Regions from separate parts of the Neorhizobium sp. T25_13 genome, predicted to be linked through region 1. Evidence: predicted binding sites of a transcription regulator. Region 1 holds the regulator's gene; the other holds the start of a gene.

Region 1 (9,622 bases):
ACTGGCGATCTCCTATCTCGGCCGCCACGACCTCGCGCATGTCGATACGTCGGACTTCTCCAACACCGCGCTTGGCCGCGGCGTCTCGGAAGGCAAGGCGGACGTGGTTTCCAAGGGCCTGACCCGCGGTTACAAGCCGACCCTCGTCTCCGGCACCGGCGGCGACCGCCCGGCCGACATCAAGGGCTCGGCGACTGCCGCCCCTGCCCGCGCCTCGGCCGGCACCAACGTCACCGCCTTTGCCGGTGCCGCCGCCCGCAAGCTGGAACCGACCGTCGCCATCTCGACCTCCGAAATCGTCTCCTTCAAGCGGGACTACGAGGAGCGCGCCAAGGAACTCGCCGAAGAGATCGTCGAGGAACTGACCGAAGAACAGGCAGCCACCACGGCCCTCTTCTCCGACAAGGCCGCCGACGAGGCTGCGACCGCCAAGACGGAAGCCAAAAAGGTCGAAAACGAACGCCGCATGCGCTCGATTGCTCAAGGGTATACGGGCAACATGTGCGGCGAGTGCCAGAATTTTACGATGGTGCGGAATGGGACTTGCGAGAAGTGCGACACTTGTGGTGCGACGAGCGGCTGCAGCTGATTAATGTGAATAGCTGAATAAAACACAGCCCGAAGGAAACTTCGGGCTGGACTACCAAGCAGAACAAAACAAGAATAAAAACAAATGATTTGCGTGCATTGGAAATGAAAAAGCCGGAGTCCTCAGACCCCGGCTTTGGATACCGCGAAAAGGCCGAAGCCCACGCGGGGCGAAGAGACTCGCATCCCTTGCCTGTAGCACGGTTAGTATATGGGATTCGAGAAATCAGAGTCGAGGTAGCTTTGGCGGCCATCAACAAGGAGATCCCTCAGTGGCCAATGAACGTACATCCAAATCTGTGGCTTCAGCGGCATCCAAACTGCTGAGCAATCCTAAAACGCCTGCTGCCGTAAAAAAGGTGGCAGCGTCTGCATTGACGCAGGCGCCAAACAAAAAGAAGTAATTCCGGTGCTTAAATACCTTTCGCGGTAACTGCCGCGAAAGGCTTCTAAATAGTCCGTGGCACGCCGCCCTATCTCCCCCCTAGCGGGGGAGAATGGAATTTCAACATCTTAGCTTCAGCTAAGTGTTAGAAATTCCAAGAGAGGGGTCCAACGCCGGTGCCAACAGCAAACCCGCCAGCCTCCATGGCAGTGAGCCACCGGCTCGCCATGAGCCGGTCAGGACAAAAGTTAGCCCGGGCCAAGCGGACGGCGTCAGAAATCGCCCAATGCGTATCCGGCGCCGCGCACGGTCCGGATCACATTGTCGGATTTGCCAAGGCTGATGACTTTTCGCAACCGGCCGATATGGACGTCGATCGCCCGCTCGTCGACGGTCGTGTCGTCGCCCCAGAGGGATGCCTTCAGCTCAGTCCGAGAATAGACCTTGCCCGGTGTCCGCATCAGGAATTCAAGGAGCTTGAACTCCTTAGGCCCGAGCTTGACCTCACGTTTCTGCCGGTGAACTCGATGGGCTTCCCGGTCGAGCGTGAGATCGCCGACCTTGAGCATGTGGTCCAGGAGGGCGGGATTGACGCGCCTCAGCAGGTTCTTCACACGGACGACGAGCTCGACCGGGGAAAATGGCTTCATGAGGCAATCGTCGGCACCCGCCGCGAGTGCTATGAGGTGAAGGCCTTCGCCACCCGACGGCACGAGGAGGATGATCGGAAGGCGCGACAGGACGGGATCGAGACGCACCTCGCGGCATACCTCGAGACCTCGCACGCCCGGAAGGTCCGAACTCATGACCAGGATATCCGGCGGAACGGCTTTCAAGCGATTTGAGATCTCGGCTCCACTTGCCAGCATCGATACGACGAAGCTGTCGGCCACGAGGGCTTTCTGCAATATCAGGCGGAACGACTCGTCGTCGTCGACCAACAGGACCCGCGCGCTCATCTCGTGGCCACCAACTATGTTTCCATGGAGTATCCGGCACCGCGAACGGTGCGGATGACATCCTGCATGTTGGAGAAGTTGAGTGCCTTGCGAAGTCTTCCCACATGGACGTCGACCGTACGCTCGTCGACGTAGATGTCGTGGCCCCAGACGCCGTCCAGAAGCTGCGAGCGGGAGAAGACCCGCCCCGGCGCCGCCATCAGGAATTCGAGCAGGCGGAATTCGGTCGGGCCAAGGCGCACCTCGCGGCTCTTGCGGTGAACGCGATGGGTTTCCCGATCGAGTTCGATATCGCCGCAGCGGAGAACGCTGGAGAGCACCTCGGGACGGGCCCGGCGCAGCATGGCCTTGACGCGGGCCATCAGTTCCGGCGTCGAGAAGGGTTTTACCACATAGTCGTCGGCGCCGGTGGCGAGGCCGCGAACACGTTCGCTCTCCTCGCCGCGGGCCGTCAGCATGATGATCGGCAGGCGCTCGGTTTCCGGGCGCATGCGCAGCCGGCGGCAGAGTTCGATGCCGGAAACGCCGGGCAGCATCCAGTCCAGGATCAAAAGGTCCGGTACCCGCTCCTGAAGCCGAATTTCGGCCTCGTCGCCCCGCAAAACGGTATCGACCTCATAACCCTCGGCTTCCAGATTGTAACGAAGAAGCACGCTCAGCGCTTCTTCGTCTTCTACGACAGCGATTTTCGGCAGCATTCTTGGTCTGCTCCGTCAGTTCTATTCGGTGATCGCGCCGAGCGTGTTCGACGAGTCGTCCTTCGGACGATCGCCTTCCGGCTGGGCGCCCGTCGTCATGTAGTAGATGGTCTCGGCGATGTTGGTGGCGTGGTCGCCGATACGCTCGATGTTCTTGGCGCAGAACAGAAGATGCGTGCAGGTGGTGATGTTGCGCGGATCCTCCATCATGTAGGTGAGGAGTTCGCGGAACAGCGAGGTGTACATCGCGTCGATTTCCTCGTCGCGGCTGCGGATCGCCTCGGCCTTTTCCGCCGAACGCGTCGCATAGACGTCGAGGACGTCCTTGAGCTGGACGAGGGCGAGATCGGAGAGATGTTCGAGGCCGCGGGCGAGCTTGCGCGGAACGCCGGTGCCCTGAACCGCGATGACGCGCTTGGCGGTGTTCTTGCCGAGGTCGCCGACGCGCTCCAGATCGGAGGCGATGCGCAGCGAACCGACGATCTCGCGAAGGTCGGCCGCAACCGGCTGGCGGCGGGCGATCGTGATGATCGCCTTGTCGCCGATCTCGCGCTCGGCGTGATCGAGGATCACGTCGTCGGAGATGACCTTCTGGGCGAGTGCGGCGTCGGAATTGACCAGCGCACGTACGGCGTCCGAGCACATCTGCTCGGCGAGACCGCCCATTTCGGAGATCCGGCGACCGAGGTATTTCAGTTCGTCGTCATAGGCCGACAATATATGGGAAGAAGACATGTTTAGCTTCCTGATGAGAGTGACGACTGCAAAGACGGGCGTATCAGCCGAAGCGACCCATGATGTAGTCCTGCGTGCGCTGGTCGTCCGGATTGGTGAACATCTTGTCCGTATCATTCTCCTCCACCAGATAACCCAGGTGGAACATGGCCGTGCGTTGCGAGACGCGGGCAGCCTGCTGCATCGAGTGCGTCACGATCACGATGGTGAAATTTGTACGGAGTTCGTGGATGAGTTCCTCCACCTTGGCGGTGGCGATCGGGTCGAGAGCCGAACAGGGCTCGTCCATCAGGATGACTTCGGGGCTGACCGCCACGGCGCGTGCTATGCACAGGCGCTGCTGCTGGCCGCCGGACAGGCCGGTACCGGGGCTGTCGAGGCGATCCTTTACCTCGTTCCACAGGCCGGCCTTCTGCAGCGATGACGTGACGATTTCGTCCAGATCCGCCTTGGAGCGCGCCAGGCCGTGGATGCGCGGGCCGTAGGCGACATTTTCATAGATCGATTTGGGGAACGGGTTCGGTTTCTGGAACACCATGCCGACCTTGGCGCGCAACTGCACCGGGTCCACCTGGGGATCATAGATGTTTTCACCGTCGATCGAGATATGCCCTTCCACGCGGCAGATCGAAATCGTGTCGTTCATGCGGTTGAGGCAGCGCAGGAAGGTCGACTTGCCGCAGCCGGACGGACCGATGAAAGCCGTGACCGTACGCTGCCGTATTTCGATATTCACATCGATAATGGCGTGCTTGTCGCCATAATAAACCTGAACGTCCCGGGCGGAAATCTTGGTGTCATTCATAATTGCGGCCTTCGTCGGCGTCGTTGATATGTTGCTCGTGGACATGTTGTTCATCACTACGCTCCTTTTACCAGCGACGCTCGAAGCGGCGGCGAAGAATGATTGCAATTAGGTTCATCAAGATCAGAAAGACCAGCAGGACGATGATCGCACCGGATGCGCGCTCGACGAAGGCCGGGTCGCCGCGCTGGGTCCAGTTGTAGACCTGGACAGGCAGGGCGGAGGCCGGGTCGAACAGCCCGTCCGGAGGACCGGCCGGATATTCCCTCACGAAGGCTACCATCCCGATGAGCAGCAGCGGCGCGGTTTCGCCGAGCGCACGGGCAAGGCCGATGATTGTGCCCGTGAGGATGCCAGGCATGGCGAGCGGCAGAACGTGGTGGAAGATTGACTGCATCTTCGACGCGCCGACACCCAGCGCGGCATCGCGAATGGACGGCGGTACAGCCTTGAATGCGGCGCGGGTGGCTATGATGATCGTCGGCAGCGTCATCAGGGTCAGGACCAGGCCGCCGACAATGGATGCTGACTGGGGAAGGCCGAAGAAATTGATCAGCATCGCTAGGCCCAGGATACCGAACACGATCGACGGCACCGCGGCCAGGTTCGCGATATTGACCTCGATGAGATCGGTAAAGCGGTTCTGGGGCGCGAATTCCTCGAGATAGATCGATGCGGCGACGCCAAGCGGCAGCGACAGCACGACCACGATCAGCATCATGTAGACGGAACCAATGATGGCAACACCCAATCCCGCCGCTTCCGGCCGCGTATCGGACGCGTCCGGCGCAGTGAAGAAGGACCAGTTGATACGCGTTGTCAGGATGCCGGCTTCCTTCAGCTTGTCCGCCAGCCTCAGCTGCTCGGGCGAAGTGTTGCGGTCCAGCGCGGCGCTTTCCATGGTGACGCGCCCCTTGTAGTAGCCGTCGATGCGGCCGCCCGCCAGCAGGTCGAATCTGTGCGTGCCGCCGATCACTGAAGGATCGGCAAGAACGAACCTGCGCAGGTCGGCAGGCGCCTCCTTGGAGATCAGTTCCGCCGCGGCCTTGGCATTCATTCCGTTGGCGGAGATGCCCTTGGCTGCCATTGCATCGTTCAGCGCCTTCTCGATCAGCGGCGCATAGCCGAAGGTCGAGATCTTTGCGATGTTTTCCGGCTTTCGGTCGCCGGCCTTATCCAGGCTGGCGGGGTCCAGATGGATATCGAGCGAGATATAGGTCTGGCGGAAGGCGGAAATTCCGTTCGACAGGATCGACACGAGCAGGCCGACAAGGGCCAGGATGCCGATGCCTACGGCGATTTTGCCCATCAGGCGGAACCGCGCCTCGGAGGCATTGCGGCGGCGGGTCCGCTCGTCGAGGGCAAGGAGCGACTTTCCCTGCGGCGGAGCGCCGGCATTGGTGAACACGGAGACGTCGGTCATTCGTACTGCTCCCGGTATTTGCGCACGATGTAAAGGGCCAGCACATTGAGCCCGAGCGTTATCACGAAGAGGGTCAGGCCCAAAGCGAACGCCACCAGCGTCTCGGGGCTTGAAAACTCCGTATCGCCGGTCAGCTGGCTGACGATCTTCACGGTCACGGTCGTCATGGCTTCGAATGGGTTGAGATCGAGTTTTGCAGCTGCGCCCGCGCCCAGCACCACGATCATGGTTTCACCGATCGCACGGCTGGCCGCCAGCAGCACGGCGCCGACGATGCCTGGCAGTGCGGCGGGCAGGACAACCTGCTTGATGGTTTCCGAATGCGTGGCGCCAAGACCGTAGGAGCCGTCGCGCAAGGCCTGCGGAACGGCGTTGATGATGTCATCCGACAGGGAACTGACGAAGGGGATGATCATGATGCCCATGACCAGGCCTGCCGTCAGCACCGAGGAGGAAGACGTTCCAAGCCCGAGGGGTTCTGCAAACCAATCGCGCAGGAACGGCCCGACGGTGACCAGGGCGAACAGGCCGTAGACGATCGTCGGGATGCCCGCGAGCACTTCGATGGCCGGCTTGACGGTGCTGCGTGTTTTCGGACCTGCATATTCGGACAGGAAGACGGCGATCATCAGGCCAATCGGAACGGCAACGATCAGCGATATGATCGATACGTAGAAGGTACCCCACAGCAGGGGCAGTATCCCGAGATCCGAACCACCGCGGAACTGCGGGTTCCAGACCGAGGAGAAGAAGAAATCCTGCCAGGGATAAAGACTGAAGAAGCTGATTGTCTCGAAGACCAGCGAGCCGACGATGCCGACGGTAGTCAGGATAGCGACGAGCGACGAGCCCATCAAAACCCATTTGAGGAAACCCTCGCTCAGATTGCGGGCCCGTTGTTCGGGGCGAATGCGCCGGTAGGCCAGAGGTCCCATGACCAGGGCCAAAGCAAGCACCGCGATCGTCATGGCCATGTTGCTGGTGCTGGCGCTTTGCCGGTAAGCCCTCGCGGCTTCGAACACTTCGACCGGCACCTCGCCGCCAAGGGCGACGCCCACCTCAGCAAGACGTGTGCGGATGTTGTTGAAATCGATACGGCCGTCGTCGAGTTCGTTCTCGCCGACCCCGCCTCTTTCGATGACGGCGTCCAATCCCTCCGCGATCCTGCGCACATCGGACATTACGAGACTGTGCGCCCCGCCTTCAGGCACCACGCTCGCGGGGATCATGTTGCTGATCCGGCCTTCGATGATGGACGGCTGCACCGAAAGCCACAGGACCAACAGTAGCAGGGCAGGCACTGCGATGAATAGAGCTACGGTCTGACCGTAATAGCCGGGAAGGGAATGCAGCTTGGCGCCGCCCGGCGGCGAAATCGACAGGGCGCGCTGCCTGCCAAAAATAAACCCGAGCGCCGCAAGCCCCAGTACAACAAAGATAATGATGCCCACACTCATTTCGCCCACATCCGCTGAAAGGAATGAAAACCGGCGGCGCAAGGATCGCGCCGCCGGAGATGAGAATTACTTCTTCAGCGGACCCATCGGGGTGCGAGCCTTGACGGCTGCCTGGGTCTTGGCCAGTTCCGGATCGGAAACCAGGCCGTATGCTGCCAGCGGGCCTTTCGGTCCGGCCATTTCGTCGGACACGAAGAACTCGATGTATTCCTGCAGGCCCGGGATCACGCCGAGGTGAGCGTTCTTGACGTAGAAGTAGAGCGGACGCGAAACCGGATATTCGCCCTTGGCGATCGTCTCGACCGAAGGAACGATGCCCTTCATCGTGCCGACACGCAGCTTGTCGGTGTTGTTCTGGTAGAAGGACAGACCGAAGACGCCGATGCCGTTCTTGTTGGCAGCGACGCGAGCGAGAGTTTCGGTGTAGTCGCCGTCGATGTCGATGGAGACGCCGTCGGTGCGGATCGCCATGCAGGCCTTGGCGGCGGCAGCCTTGTCATTGTTGGCGGCAGCGAGGTGGGCGTCATATGCGCCGCTTTCCTTGCAGCCATCGACGATGACCTTCTCGTCGAATACTTCGCGGGTGCCGTGCTTGGTGCCCGGGATGAAAGCAAGAATCTGCTGCTTCGGCAGGTCGGCGCGGACTTCGTTCCAGGCCTTGTTCGGGTTGGCAACCAGCTTGCCGTCCTTCAACACCTTGGCGGCGAGGGCATTGTACCAGTCGGCCTGGGTGTAGGCATATGCGGGACCGGCGATGTCCGAGGCAAACACGATACCGTCGTAGCCGATGCGGACTTCCTGGATTTCCTTCACGCCATTCTTGGCGCAGAGGTCGATGTCGGCCTGGCTGATGCGCGAGGAGGAGTTGGCAATGTCAATGGTGTTCTCGCCCACGCCTTCGCAGAGCTTCTTGCGGCCGGCGCCCGAGCCACCCGATTCAACGACCGGGGTGGGGAAATCGGTGTTTTCACCGAACGCCTCTGCCACGATCGAGGCGTAGGGAAGAACGGTGGAGGAGCCAGCAACCTGAACCTGATCGCGAGCGGTTGCGACGCCTGCGGTCGCGAGAAGAATTGCGGCTACAGCGCAGCTTCCTAGATACTTCTTCATGGATTTCTCCCTTGGAATTCGGATTGACGCTCTGGCGTCGGCTACCCTCTATCTGTTGCTCATTACAGTTTTGTGACATATTTATTTCATTTGTGAAAAGGACGCGCCCCAGCATTTGCACAGGTTTGCAGCCTCCGTGCCTGCTCCGGCAGAAAGGACGGAATATGGGTTATGACAGCGATATTGGCGAGGGGGTGAACACTCCCACCGCCGCAGTTCGTCGAACGCATCAGGATATCTGATCCGGTATCGGTGACATCCTCGTTCGACGTCGTGCAGGAGCCCGACGGATCGTTGCCACGGAATACAGGGAGCTTCTATCTGGCCCGCGGAACGCCTCAGTCGTTCCGCGGCATGGTGTCCAGCCAGGTCGAGACCGTGTCCAGGGTGCGCTTCTCCTGATCGGCTTCCAGGGAAAAGCCGGGGCGGACGATTGCCCTGGGGGCATGGGCCTCGACGACGCCGATGCTGTTGCCCGCGCCGTAACCACCGTGGGTCATGAACGGAACGACCTGCCTGCCCGCCAGGTCGTGCGCCAGCAGGAATGAGCGGATCACCGGCGGCGCGGTCATTCCCCAGATGGGGAAGCCCAGGAAGATCGTGTCGTAGGATTGAATGTCGGCAACCAAATGCATGAGGGGCGGCAGATAGGCGGATCTGGTCTCTGCCGCAGCCTGAGCGACCGTTGCCTGGTAATCCTCCGGATAGGGCGTGGCCGCCGTGATTTCAAAGAGCGTGGCATCGCGGGCGCGCCGGATCTGTTTCGCGATCACCCGCGTGTTCCCGGTTCGGGAGAAATAGGCCACCAGCACGCGGGGCTGCGTGGCTGCGAGTGCCGGCACCCGGGGCATGACGACACCTGCGGCTGTCAGCGATATCGCCTTCAAGAGCGTGCGTTTCGGGATCTCATGGCTCACGCCCCGCCTCCTCCGTCAGGACTCGTACTTGTAGAGCGCCGCGCGATTGAACGGATCGATCTTCAGCGTCGAGACCTCCCGGAGGGCGTCACCCCGCCAGTCCGTGGCCGCCTCACACGTCGCATCGATCAGCATCGTCGTCCTCGCGGCGGTGTCGTACGGCTTCCATTTCGGCATGCGGTCGTTGTTCGGGTTTCCGGTCCGCGCGAAGTTCGCGAAGGCCGACATCAGGTTCATGGAGGTCTCCATTGCCTCGTCGCCCGATCCGGTCATCTCCCCAGCCTCGTTGACGGTGCCGAACGCAAACGGGATGTCCACGGTATGCGGCGAGCCGAGCACACCGTTCTCCCAGGGGATGGGCCAATTGAAACTGTACATGTAGACGGGAGCCTGCCCGGAGGCGCCCGACTTGGTTTCGGCGGCCCCGGTCAGCGGAAGGCGGAACTGCACGTCGGAGGCTACGGCGACCAGGATGTCGGACGGGGTAATCTCGGGTGACGCCTTGCGGTACGCCGCCACGATCGCATCGACCTTCCGGTCGTCGA
Region 2 (9,622 bases), on a different contig from region 1:
ACGCTCGATGCGCTGAACAAGAAGTGGTTCCTCGACTACAAGATGGGCCAGTAAGGCATGGCGCCTTCGCGTCGCAGAACGTCCCAGCCGCAGGATTTCCCCTGGTGGCTGGTCGCCTTCGCGATACTTTGCCTCGGCCTGGCGGCGGTCATCGCCCTCAACGACCTTTATTCCCAGGTCTTCAATGTCGTGGCCAAGGGCATCGGCATCACGGTCGGCGTGACGCTTGCCGCCTTTCTCCTGGCGACGCTGCTCGGGCTCGGCATCGCGCTTGCGGGGCTTTCCGGCAATGTCGTGCTGAGGCAGGCGGCGCGTTTCTATATCGAGCTCGTCCGCGGCATCCCGATCCTCGTGCTGCTCTTCTACATCGCCTTCGTCGGCGCACCGGCCTTCGTGACGCTCTACAATTGGGCGCTGGCGCCGCTGATCGAGGGCGGCTGGGCCCAGGCGCTTCTGGTGCGCGACGTCTCGCTGCTCTGGCGGGCGATCATCGCACTGACGATCGGTTATGCAGCCTTCATCGCCGAAATCTTTCGTGCCGGGTTCCAGGCCGTCGATATCGGCCAGATCGAGGCGGCAAAGGCGCTGGGCTTGACCCGCTGGCAGCGTTTCCGGCTGATTGTCTTCCCCCAGGCGATGCGGGTGATCCTGCCGCCGCTTTCCAACGACTTCGTCTCGATGGTGAAGGATTCATCGCTCGTCTCGGTTCTCGGCGTCGCCGACATCACCCAGATGGCCAAGGTCTATGCGGCCGGCTCCTTCCGCTTCTTCGAGACCTATTCGATCGTCACCTATATCTACCTGCTGCTGACGATTGGCCTGTCGCTGGCCCTGCGCGGCATCGAAGGACGTTTGCGGAGTAGGACGGAGCGCTAACGCGAAAGGCGGCCCGAAGGCCGCCTCGCCGTTTCATTCCCTGCCGAGCGCCCCGCAGCATCAACGACGGCAGGGCGCAGCAGTTCTGTTCAGTACACTTCCGGGACGTACATGTCCGCCGGCACCGGGTGGCGGATGTAATCGTCGTTCCGGACGCGGCCCGGCAGGTCTATCTGCTCCTTCGGCACGGTCTCGTAAGGCACCTGGGCGAGAAGATGGGAGATCATGTTGAGCCGCGCCTTCTTCTTGTCGACGGCCTGCACCACCCACCACGGCGCTTCCGGGATGTGGGTGCGCTGGAGCATCTCTTCCTTGGCTTTGGTATATTCTTCCCAGTGGACGCGGCTTTCGAGGTCCATCGGCGACAGCTTCCACTGCTTCAGCGGATCGTGGATGCGCATCTTGAAGCGGAATTCCTGCTCCTCGTCGGTAATCGAGAACCAGTATTTGACGAGGATGATGCCCGAGCGGACCAGCATGCGTTCGAATTCCGGCACCGAACGGAAGAACTCTTCCAGCTCGTCCTTGGTGCAGAAGCCCATGACCCGCTCGACGCCGGCGCGGTTGTACCAGGAGCGGTCGAACATCACCATTTCGCCGGCGGTCGGCAGATGCGGGACGTAGCGCTGGAAATACCACTGGTTCTGTTCGCGCTCGGTCGGCGCGGGCAGCGCGACGACGCGGGCGACACGCGGATTGAGGCGCTGGGTGACGCGCTTGATGGCGCCGCCCTTGCCGGCCGAGTCGCGGCCTTCGAACAGCACGACCATCTTCAGCTTCTTGTACTGCACCCAGTCCTGCAGACGGACCAGCTCATGCTGGAGGCGGAAGAGTTCACGGAAATAGATCCGGCGGTCGATCGTCGCCTCGGCGGGCTCGGACATGCCCTCGGCGACCAGCTCGTCGAGCCGGTCCTCTTCCATCTGCATTTCCAGCTCTTCATCGAAGCTGTCGGCGATCTCTTCCTTGATGCGGCTGAGCTGGTCTTGCATGGGTTCGGACATGGTGGGCATTCCTCCTTTATGGAAACTCAGATCAACCACGTTTCCGCGAAAGCTTTATGACAGAGATGCGACAGATTTTCTGCGAAGCAATTCGATTGCCGATTTCTTCGGAAACTGCTATTGCAGCGGCCATGGGATCGAAATTCGGATGCCTCGCGAACCATATCGTCGTGCTGCAGGACCACAAACGTCTGCCGGCACGGTTTTTCGCGCGGGTATCCGGGGCGCTTTGCGACCGACTTAGCTGATTGTCTCAGCTTGCGGCAGCCCTAAGCTGCCGGACACCCATTTCCTGTTTCAGTCAGCTTTACGGACAGCAGCCATGAGCGCACCCCGCACCCTTTACGACAAGATCTGGGACGACCACGTCGTTTCCGAGGACGAGAACCACACCTGTCTTCTCTACATCGACCGTCACCTCGTTCACGAGGTGACGTCGCCGCAGGCTTTCGAGGGCCTGCGCATTGCCGGCCGCAAGGTCCGTGCACCGGAAAAGACGCTCGCCGTCGTGGACCATAACGTCCCGACCACGGCCGACCGCCACGAAGGCATCAAGAATGAGGAAAGCCGCATCCAGGTGGAAGCGCTTGCCCAGAACGCTCGTGATTTCGGCGTCGAATATTATTCGGAAAAGGACGTCCGCCAGGGCATCGTCCACATCGTCGGCCCGGAACAGGGTTTCACCCTGCCGGGCATGACCATCGTCTGCGGCGACAGCCACACCTCGACCCACGGCGCCTTCGGCGCGCTGGCGCACGGCATCGGCACGTCTGAAGTCGAGCACGTGCTCGCCACCCAGACGCTGGTGCAGAAGAAGGCGAAGAACATGCTGGTGCGCGTCGACGGCCAGCTGCCGCCGGGCGTCACCGCCAAGGACATCATCCTTGCCATCATCGGCGAGATCGGCACCGCCGGCGGCACCGGCCACGTCATCGAGTTCGCCGGCGAGGCGATCCGCGCGCTCTCCATGGAAGGCCGCATGACGGTCTGCAACATGACGATCGAAGGCGGCGCCCGCGCCGGCCTGATCGCGCCGGACGAAAAGACCTTCGAATACATCAAGGACAAGCCGCGCGCCCCGAAGGGCAAGGCCTGGGACATGGCGCTCGACTACTGGAAGACGCTGCAGACGGACGAAGGCGCGCATTTCGACAAGGTCGTCGTGCTCGACGCCGCCAACCTGCCGCCGATCGTTTCCTGGGGCTCTTCGCCGGAAGACGTCATCTCGGTCGAGGGGTCCGTTCCGAACCCGGACGATATCCCGGACGAAACCAAGCGCACCTCCAAATGGCGTGCACTGGACTATATGGGCCTGAAGCCTGGCACCAAGATCACCGATATCGCCATCGACCGCGTCTTCATCGGCTCCTGCACCAACGGCCGCATCGAAGACCTGCGCGCCGCGGCCAAGGTTGTCGAAGGCCGCACCGTTGCATCGACCGTGTCCGCCATGGTCGTCCCGGGCTCGGGCATCGTCAAGGAACAGGCGGAAGCCGAAGGCCTCGACAAGATCTTCAAGGATGCCGGTTTCGAATGGCGCGAGCCGGGCTGCTCGATGTGCCTGGCGATGAACGACGACCGCCTGAAGCCGGGCGAGCGCTGCGCTTCCACCTCGAACCGCAATTTCGAGGGCCGCCAGGGTTATAAGGGCCGCACCCATCTCGTCTCGCCGGCCATGGCCGCCGCAGCCGCAGTCGCGGGCCACTTCGTCGACATCCGCGAGTGGAAATAAGCGTCTTCCAGCTTTGATTTCGAGATGCCCGGCCTTCGCGCCGGGCATTTTCGTTTCCGGAAGCGATCCCCTCACCTGCGATTTCTAACACTTAAGCAAAGCTTAAGATGTTGAAATCGCTTCCTCTCCCGCAAGGGGAGAGGTAACCCGACGCCGCGCCGCAACTTACCTCTCCCCTTGCGGGAGAGGTTACAAAATCAAGATCTTAGCTTCAGCTAAGTCTTAGATTTTGTTGGTGAGGGGATTTGACGACGCCTTACCCCAGCACCCTCACCACCGTCCCCTTGCGCATGAAGCGGATGAGCCGTTTCATGTCGGGAAGGCTGACGGCGATGCAGCCGGCGGTCGGCTGGTAGCCGGGTTTGATCAGGTGGAAGAAGATCGCCGAACCCCGGTTGCGGGCTCGCGAGGTGACGTTCCAGTCGAGCACGAGGCAGATGTCGTAGAGCCCGTCGGCCCGCATCATCTCCTCATGGCTTGGCCGGAACGGTGCCCTCACCGGGCGATTATACGACGGGTGCTCCGGCTGATCGCACCACAGCAGGTCTTTACCGATGCGCGTCATCGAAAGCGGCGTCGGGGGCAGCGTCACGCGGTCCCCACGGACATAGCCGTTGAGGAGGCGCATCGGCGCGATCGGCGTTGCGCCGTCCCCTTCCCGCTTGAAGGGAGAGGTGCCGGACCGCCCCAGCGCCGCCGGCACGGTGATGCCGCCGAAGGAGACGATCGCACGGCCCCGGTCGCGTGGCGCGGTGCGAACGGTGACGACGGCAGTGTTTTTGTGATTTCCCTCGCGAAAACGCTGCATTTCTCTCACAAGGTTTTGCTTTGAATATGATTTCGTTTGAATTCATAGCACACTAAAGCGCTGCGCATATTGAATCGAAACATCGTACTTTCCGAAAATCGATTCCGATTTTTGGGTCGATGCTGTAGGGATTTAGGTCGAGGAGCCCTAAATGCGCTTCGATTGACTGGCAATGACAACAGTCCGGACGCAACGGCGAGACGAAAGGCAAGAACGCATGGCAGCGCGCACGATACTCCTGGTGGACGACGACGATGATCTGCGCGAGACGCTTGTCGAGCAGTTGTCGTTTTACGACGAGTTCGCAATCCTCCAGGAGGCGAATGCGGCCAAGGCGCTGCAGGCCGCCAAGAATGCCCAGATCGACCTGCTGATCATGGATGTCGGCCTGCCGGACATGGACGGCCGCGAGGCGGTGAAACTGCTGCGCAAGAACGGCTTCAAGGCCCCGATCATCATGCTGACCGGCCACGACACCGATTCCGACACCATTCTCGGCCTCGAAGCCGGCGCCAACGACTATGTGACGAAGCCCTTCCGCTTCGCCGTGCTGCTTGCCCGCATCCGTGCCCAGCTTCGCCAGTACGAGCAGAGCGAGGATGCCACCTTCACGGTCGGCCCCTATCTCTTCAAGCCGAGCCAGAAGCTGCTGACCACCGAGGACGGCAAGAAGATCCGCCTGACCGAAAAGGAAGCGGCGATCATCCGCTACCTCTATCGCGCCGGCCAGAAGGTAGTGACCCGCGACGTCCTCCTGGAGGAAGTCTGGGGCTATAATTCCGGCGTCACTACGCATACGCTGGAAACACATGTCTACCGCCTTCGCCAGAAGATCGAGCGCGATCCGTCGAGCGCCGAAATCCTGGTCACTGAAAACGGCGGCTACAAGATCGTACCGTAAAGGGCCCTGATGTCGCTGACCGAAGATATCCGCCTGCTTTCGCAGGTTCCGCTGTTCCGGGACATGAATGACGACCAGCTGCGCCTCGTCGCCTTCGGTGCCGAGCGTCGGCAGGTGACGACCGGCCAGCAGCTGTTCCGGGAGAAATCCCCGGCGGAATCGGCCTTCATCGTCGCAAGGGGCCGTTTCGAGCTGCTGATGGCGGATCGGGGCGGCGAGCTGAAGGTGGAGGCGACGGTCGGTCCCGGTACGCTGCTGTCGGAGCTGGCGCTCGTCACCATGGTGGAGCGCAAGTTCACCGCAATCGCGATCGAGGATTCCGAGGCCCTGAAGATCAGCCGTTCGCTGTTCCACCGCCTGCTGGAGGAATATCCCCAGGTCGGCCGGGTGATCGAAAGCCGCATCCGCGACAACATCACCAGCCTCGCCAGGGCGGCGGCAGCGATGCAGGACCGGTTTGCGTGAGGCTTCTTGTTAATCTAACCGAGCCCGCAGCCCCCTTACCCGGCCTCCGCTTTGCTCGGCCACCCTCTCGCCAAGGGGAGAGGAAGAACGGCCGCGGCGCGGCATATCTCTTCTCCCCAGCGGGGAGAAGGTGCCGGCAGGCGGATGAGGGGGCCACAGTCCCGCAGCATATCGCGACGGATAAGACCCACCGATCTTAAATCTTGAACACCGCCGTCACCGGTACGTGGTCCGAAGGCTGGTTCCAGCCGCGGGCTTCCTTCAGCACGTCGATGCGGTCGAGGAACGGCCCGAGATCGGACGAGGACCAGATATGGTCGAGCCGCCGGCCCTTGTTCGCCGCTTCCCAGTCCTTGGCGCGGTAGCTCCACCACGTGTAGATCTTTTCGGGCTCCGGCGTGTGCTGGCGCATCAGGTCGAGCCAGCCGCCCTTGGCGATGATCTCCTTCATCCCCTCGGTCTCGACAGGCGTATGGCTGACGATCTTCAGGAGCTGCTTGTGCGACCAGACGTCGTGCTCCAGCGGGGCGATATTGAGGTCGCCGACGAGGACAGAGGAAATGCCGGGCATCGCGTCGGCCTTCAGTGCCTTCATCTCCTCGATGAAATCGAGCTTGTGGCCGAATTTCGGGTTGATCGTCCGGTCCGGCTCGTCGCCGCCGGCGGGCACGTAGAAATTATGCAGGCGGATTCGTCGCGAGCCGCGTTCGAAGAGCGCCGAAATGTGCCGGGCGTCGCCGACATTGCAGTAGTTCTGGCGATGGTCTTCGAGGAGCGGCACCTTGGAGGCGATGGCGACGCCGTGATAGCCCTTCTGGCCGTGGATGATGATGTGCTGGTAACCGAGATCCTTCAGCGGCTGCAGCGGAAACTCGGGCTCTTGGCACTTGATTTCCTGCAGGCAGAGGATGTCCGGCTTGTGGCGGACGAGGAACTGCTGGACGATCGGCATGCGCAGCCGCACGGAGTTGATATTCCAGGTCGTAATCGAAAATGTCATGATATCCCTCGGGGCTCTGCCCCGCGAGCTTTAGGGAATTTTGCCGCCCCTGAGAAGCAAAAAGGGCCGCGCAGCCAGGCGCAGCCCTTCATTGGTTTCAGGCCCTGCCGCGGTCAGCCCTTGCGGACGTCCTCATAGGGGATGATGAAGACCTTATCGTCGAGTTTGACCCCGTTCTGGACGTTGTAGATCATCACCGACGTATCCTTGTTCTGGGCATCGGTGATCGTCCATTGGCGCAGGTCGTAGGTCTTGGAATCGAACATCATGGTGATGGTCGAATCGCCGAACACGGTCTTGTTGCCCAGCACGATCGTGGTGAGATCGGACTCTTCCTTGACGTTGCGGACCATCTGGTTGCCGAGGTCGATGCGGCTCGCGAGCAGCAGGCTGAGCGGCGTCTTGGAGAGCGGATAGATGTCCCAGGTCTTGAGCTTCATATTGCCGATGACGACGTTATTGCCGTCGGCGATGACGCGGATCGGCGACGGATCCTCGAAGTTGAAGCGCAGCTTGCCGGGACGCTCGATAAAGAATTTTCCGCCGGTCTGCTCTCCGCGCGGGCCGAACTGCACGAATTCGCCCATCATGGTTTTGACCGACGAGAAGTGGTCGGCGATTTTCTGAGCCGCAGCACTGCCGGCGCTCTGGGCGAAGCCGAGCTTCGGCGCAAAGGCGGCCGCGGCCAGGCCCGCAAGACCCAGCGAAAACTGCCGGCGGCCCAGCGCGCTGGAATTGGCATTTGAAAGGATGGTCTTTTCGTTCTTCATTCTGGTCTCCTTTCGTTATTCCTCCGCACCAAAGGCGGCGGCTTGATGGCCGGCCCGTGGCAATCACGAAAGCCTTACCGTTCGAGGATGTCGCTCTCTGTCGGCACCAGGATTTCGCGTTTGCCGGCGTGGTTGGCCGGCCCGATCAGCCCCTCCTGCTCCATCCGCTCGATGAGCGAAGCGGCACGGTTGTAGCCGATGCCGAGACGGCGCTGGACATAGGACGTCGACGCCTTGCCGTCCCGCAGCACGATCGCCACCGCCTGGTCGTAAGGGTCGTCCGACTCGGCGAGGTTAGACATGCCGGCCGGGCCGGAACCGTCGCCGTCCTCGTCGTCATCGGCCGTGATCGCATCGAGATATTGGGGGTGCCCTTGAGTTTTCAAGTAGGCGACGATGTCTTCGACCTCGGTATCGGAAACGAAAGGCCCGTGGACGCGCTGGATGCGGCCGCCGCCGGCCATGTAGAGCATGTCGCCCATGCCGAGCAGCTGTTCGGCGCCCTGCTCGCCCAAAATAGTGCGGCTGTCGATCTTCGACGTCACCTGGAACGAGATGCGGGTCGGGAAGTTGGCCTTGATCGTGCCGGTGATGACGTCGACCGACGGACGCTGGGTCGCCATGATCACATGGATGCCGGCGGCACGCGCCATCTGCGCCAAGCGCTGCACGGCACCTTCGATGTCCTTGCCGGCGACCATCATCAGGTCGGCCATTTCGTCGATAATCACGACGATATAGGGGATCGGCTGGAGATCGAATTCCTCGGTCTCGTACATGGCCTCGCCGGTATGGCGGTCGAAACCGGTCTGCACGGTGCGGGTGAGCACCTCGCCCTTTTCCAGCGCCTGCTCGACGCGGCTGTTGAAGCCGTCGATATTGCGCACGCCGATCTTCGACATCTTCTTGTAGCGCTCTTCCATCTCGCGCACGGTCCACTTGAGCGCGACAACGGCCTTTTTCGGATCGGTGACCACAGGCGACAGGAGATGCGGGATGCCGTCATAGACGGAGAGTTCGAGCATTTTCGGGTCGATCATGATCAGCCGGCACTTCTCCGGCGTGTAGCGGTAGAGAAGCGACAGGATCATCGTGTTGATGGCGACCGACTTGCCTGAACCGGTGGTGCCCGCGACGAGCAGGTGCGGCATCTTGGCGAGGTCGGCCACGACAGGCTCGCCGCCGATCGTCTTGCCGAGCGCCATGGCGAGCTTCGCCTTGCTGCCCTCGAAATCCTTGGAGCCGATCATTTCGCGCAGATAGACCGTCTCGCGGGTGCGGTTCGGCAGCTCGATGCCGATCGCATTGCGACCGGGGACGACGGCGACGCGGGCAGCGATCGCGCTCATCGAACGGGCAATATCGTCCGCAAGGCCGATGACGCGCGACGACTTGATGCCTGGCGCGGGCTCGAGTTCGTAAAGCGTGACGACCGGCCCCGGGCGAACATGGATGATCTCGCCCTTGACGCCGAAATCTTCGAGAACGCCTTCCAGCAACCGGGCATTCTGCTCCAGCGCATCCGCCGACAGCGAAGCGTCGCGGGCGACGGCCTTCGGTTCGTTCAGCAGATGCACGGAGGGAAGCTGGAAACCATCCGGCGCGATGAACGAGCCCTGAGCTTCGCGGGCGATGCGGGCGCTCGGCTTCGGCGGCGCGGCCGACGGCGCCACACGCTGCTGGACGCGAACGCCGTTGACGGTCTGCGGTGCGCGCGAGGCGACGAACGGCGCGTCGTCGTCCTCGTCGTCGTCGGCCAGGATACCGGCCGGGCGCGGCGGCATGTCGTCCAGGTCGAAGGGCGGATCGTAGTCGTCGTCGTCATGGCGGGAAATCGGTGGAGCCGCCACCACCCGACGCGGCGAGGCGACCCGCTCGGCGGGACCATCGAGCGAGGGCTCCATGCGACGGCCGGGCGCAACGGATGCCGCTCTCGCACGGACCGGCTCGTTCAGCGTCCCGAATTCGTCCTCGTTGAAATCGTAGGGCTGGTCGAAATCCATCCGGCTGCGCGGCTTGATGCCGGCAAGGCGACGCAATCTGGCCTGGGCGATATACCAGTAGTG

The links. The regulator PhoB, encoded in region 1, activates phosphate uptake and scavenging genes when phosphate is short. The targets are predictions, from matches to a motif close to TGTCATNNANCTGTCAT.
Region 2: the regulator PhoB is predicted to act here: its motif matches at 1,926-1,942, upstream of ppk2 (polyphosphate kinase 2).

What each region holds. Positions count from the first base shown of each region.
Region 1 covers NZ_PVBI01000002.1:402,241-411,862, reverse strand. The annotation lists gene C5J22_RS05530 (vitamin B12-dependent ribonucleotide reductase) at 1-589, shown strand, start outside; gene C5J22_RS31910 (hypothetical protein) at 861-992, shown strand; gene C5J22_RS05525 (winged helix-turn-helix domain-containing protein) at 1,246-1,932, opposite strand; gene phoB (phosphate regulon transcriptional regulator PhoB) at 1,947-2,630, opposite strand; gene phoU (phosphate signaling complex protein PhoU) at 2,652-3,365, opposite strand; gene pstB (phosphate ABC transporter ATP-binding protein PstB) at 3,409-4,170, opposite strand; gene pstA (phosphate ABC transporter permease PstA) at 4,238-5,593, opposite strand; gene pstC (phosphate ABC transporter permease subunit PstC) at 5,590-7,050, opposite strand; gene C5J22_RS05495 (substrate-binding domain-containing protein) at 7,117-8,160, opposite strand; gene C5J22_RS05490 (flavodoxin) at 8,499-9,077, opposite strand; gene C5J22_RS05485 (carboxylesterase/lipase family protein) at 9,093-9,622, opposite strand, start outside.
Region 2 covers NZ_PVBI01000017.1:18,703-28,324, forward strand. The annotation lists gene C5J22_RS27345 (transporter substrate-binding domain-containing protein) at 1-54, shown strand, start outside; gene C5J22_RS27350 (amino acid ABC transporter permease) at 58-876, shown strand; gene ppk2 (polyphosphate kinase 2) at 966-1,880, opposite strand; gene leuC (3-isopropylmalate dehydratase large subunit) at 2,203-3,612, shown strand; gene C5J22_RS27370 (L,D-transpeptidase) at 3,869-4,420, opposite strand; gene C5J22_RS27375 (response regulator transcription factor) at 4,638-5,321, shown strand; gene C5J22_RS27380 (cyclic nucleotide-binding domain-containing protein) at 5,331-5,786, shown strand; gene C5J22_RS27385 (exodeoxyribonuclease III) at 5,983-6,786, opposite strand; gene C5J22_RS27390 (outer membrane lipoprotein carrier protein LolA) at 6,900-7,556, opposite strand; gene C5J22_RS27395 (DNA translocase FtsK) at 7,631-9,622, opposite strand, start outside.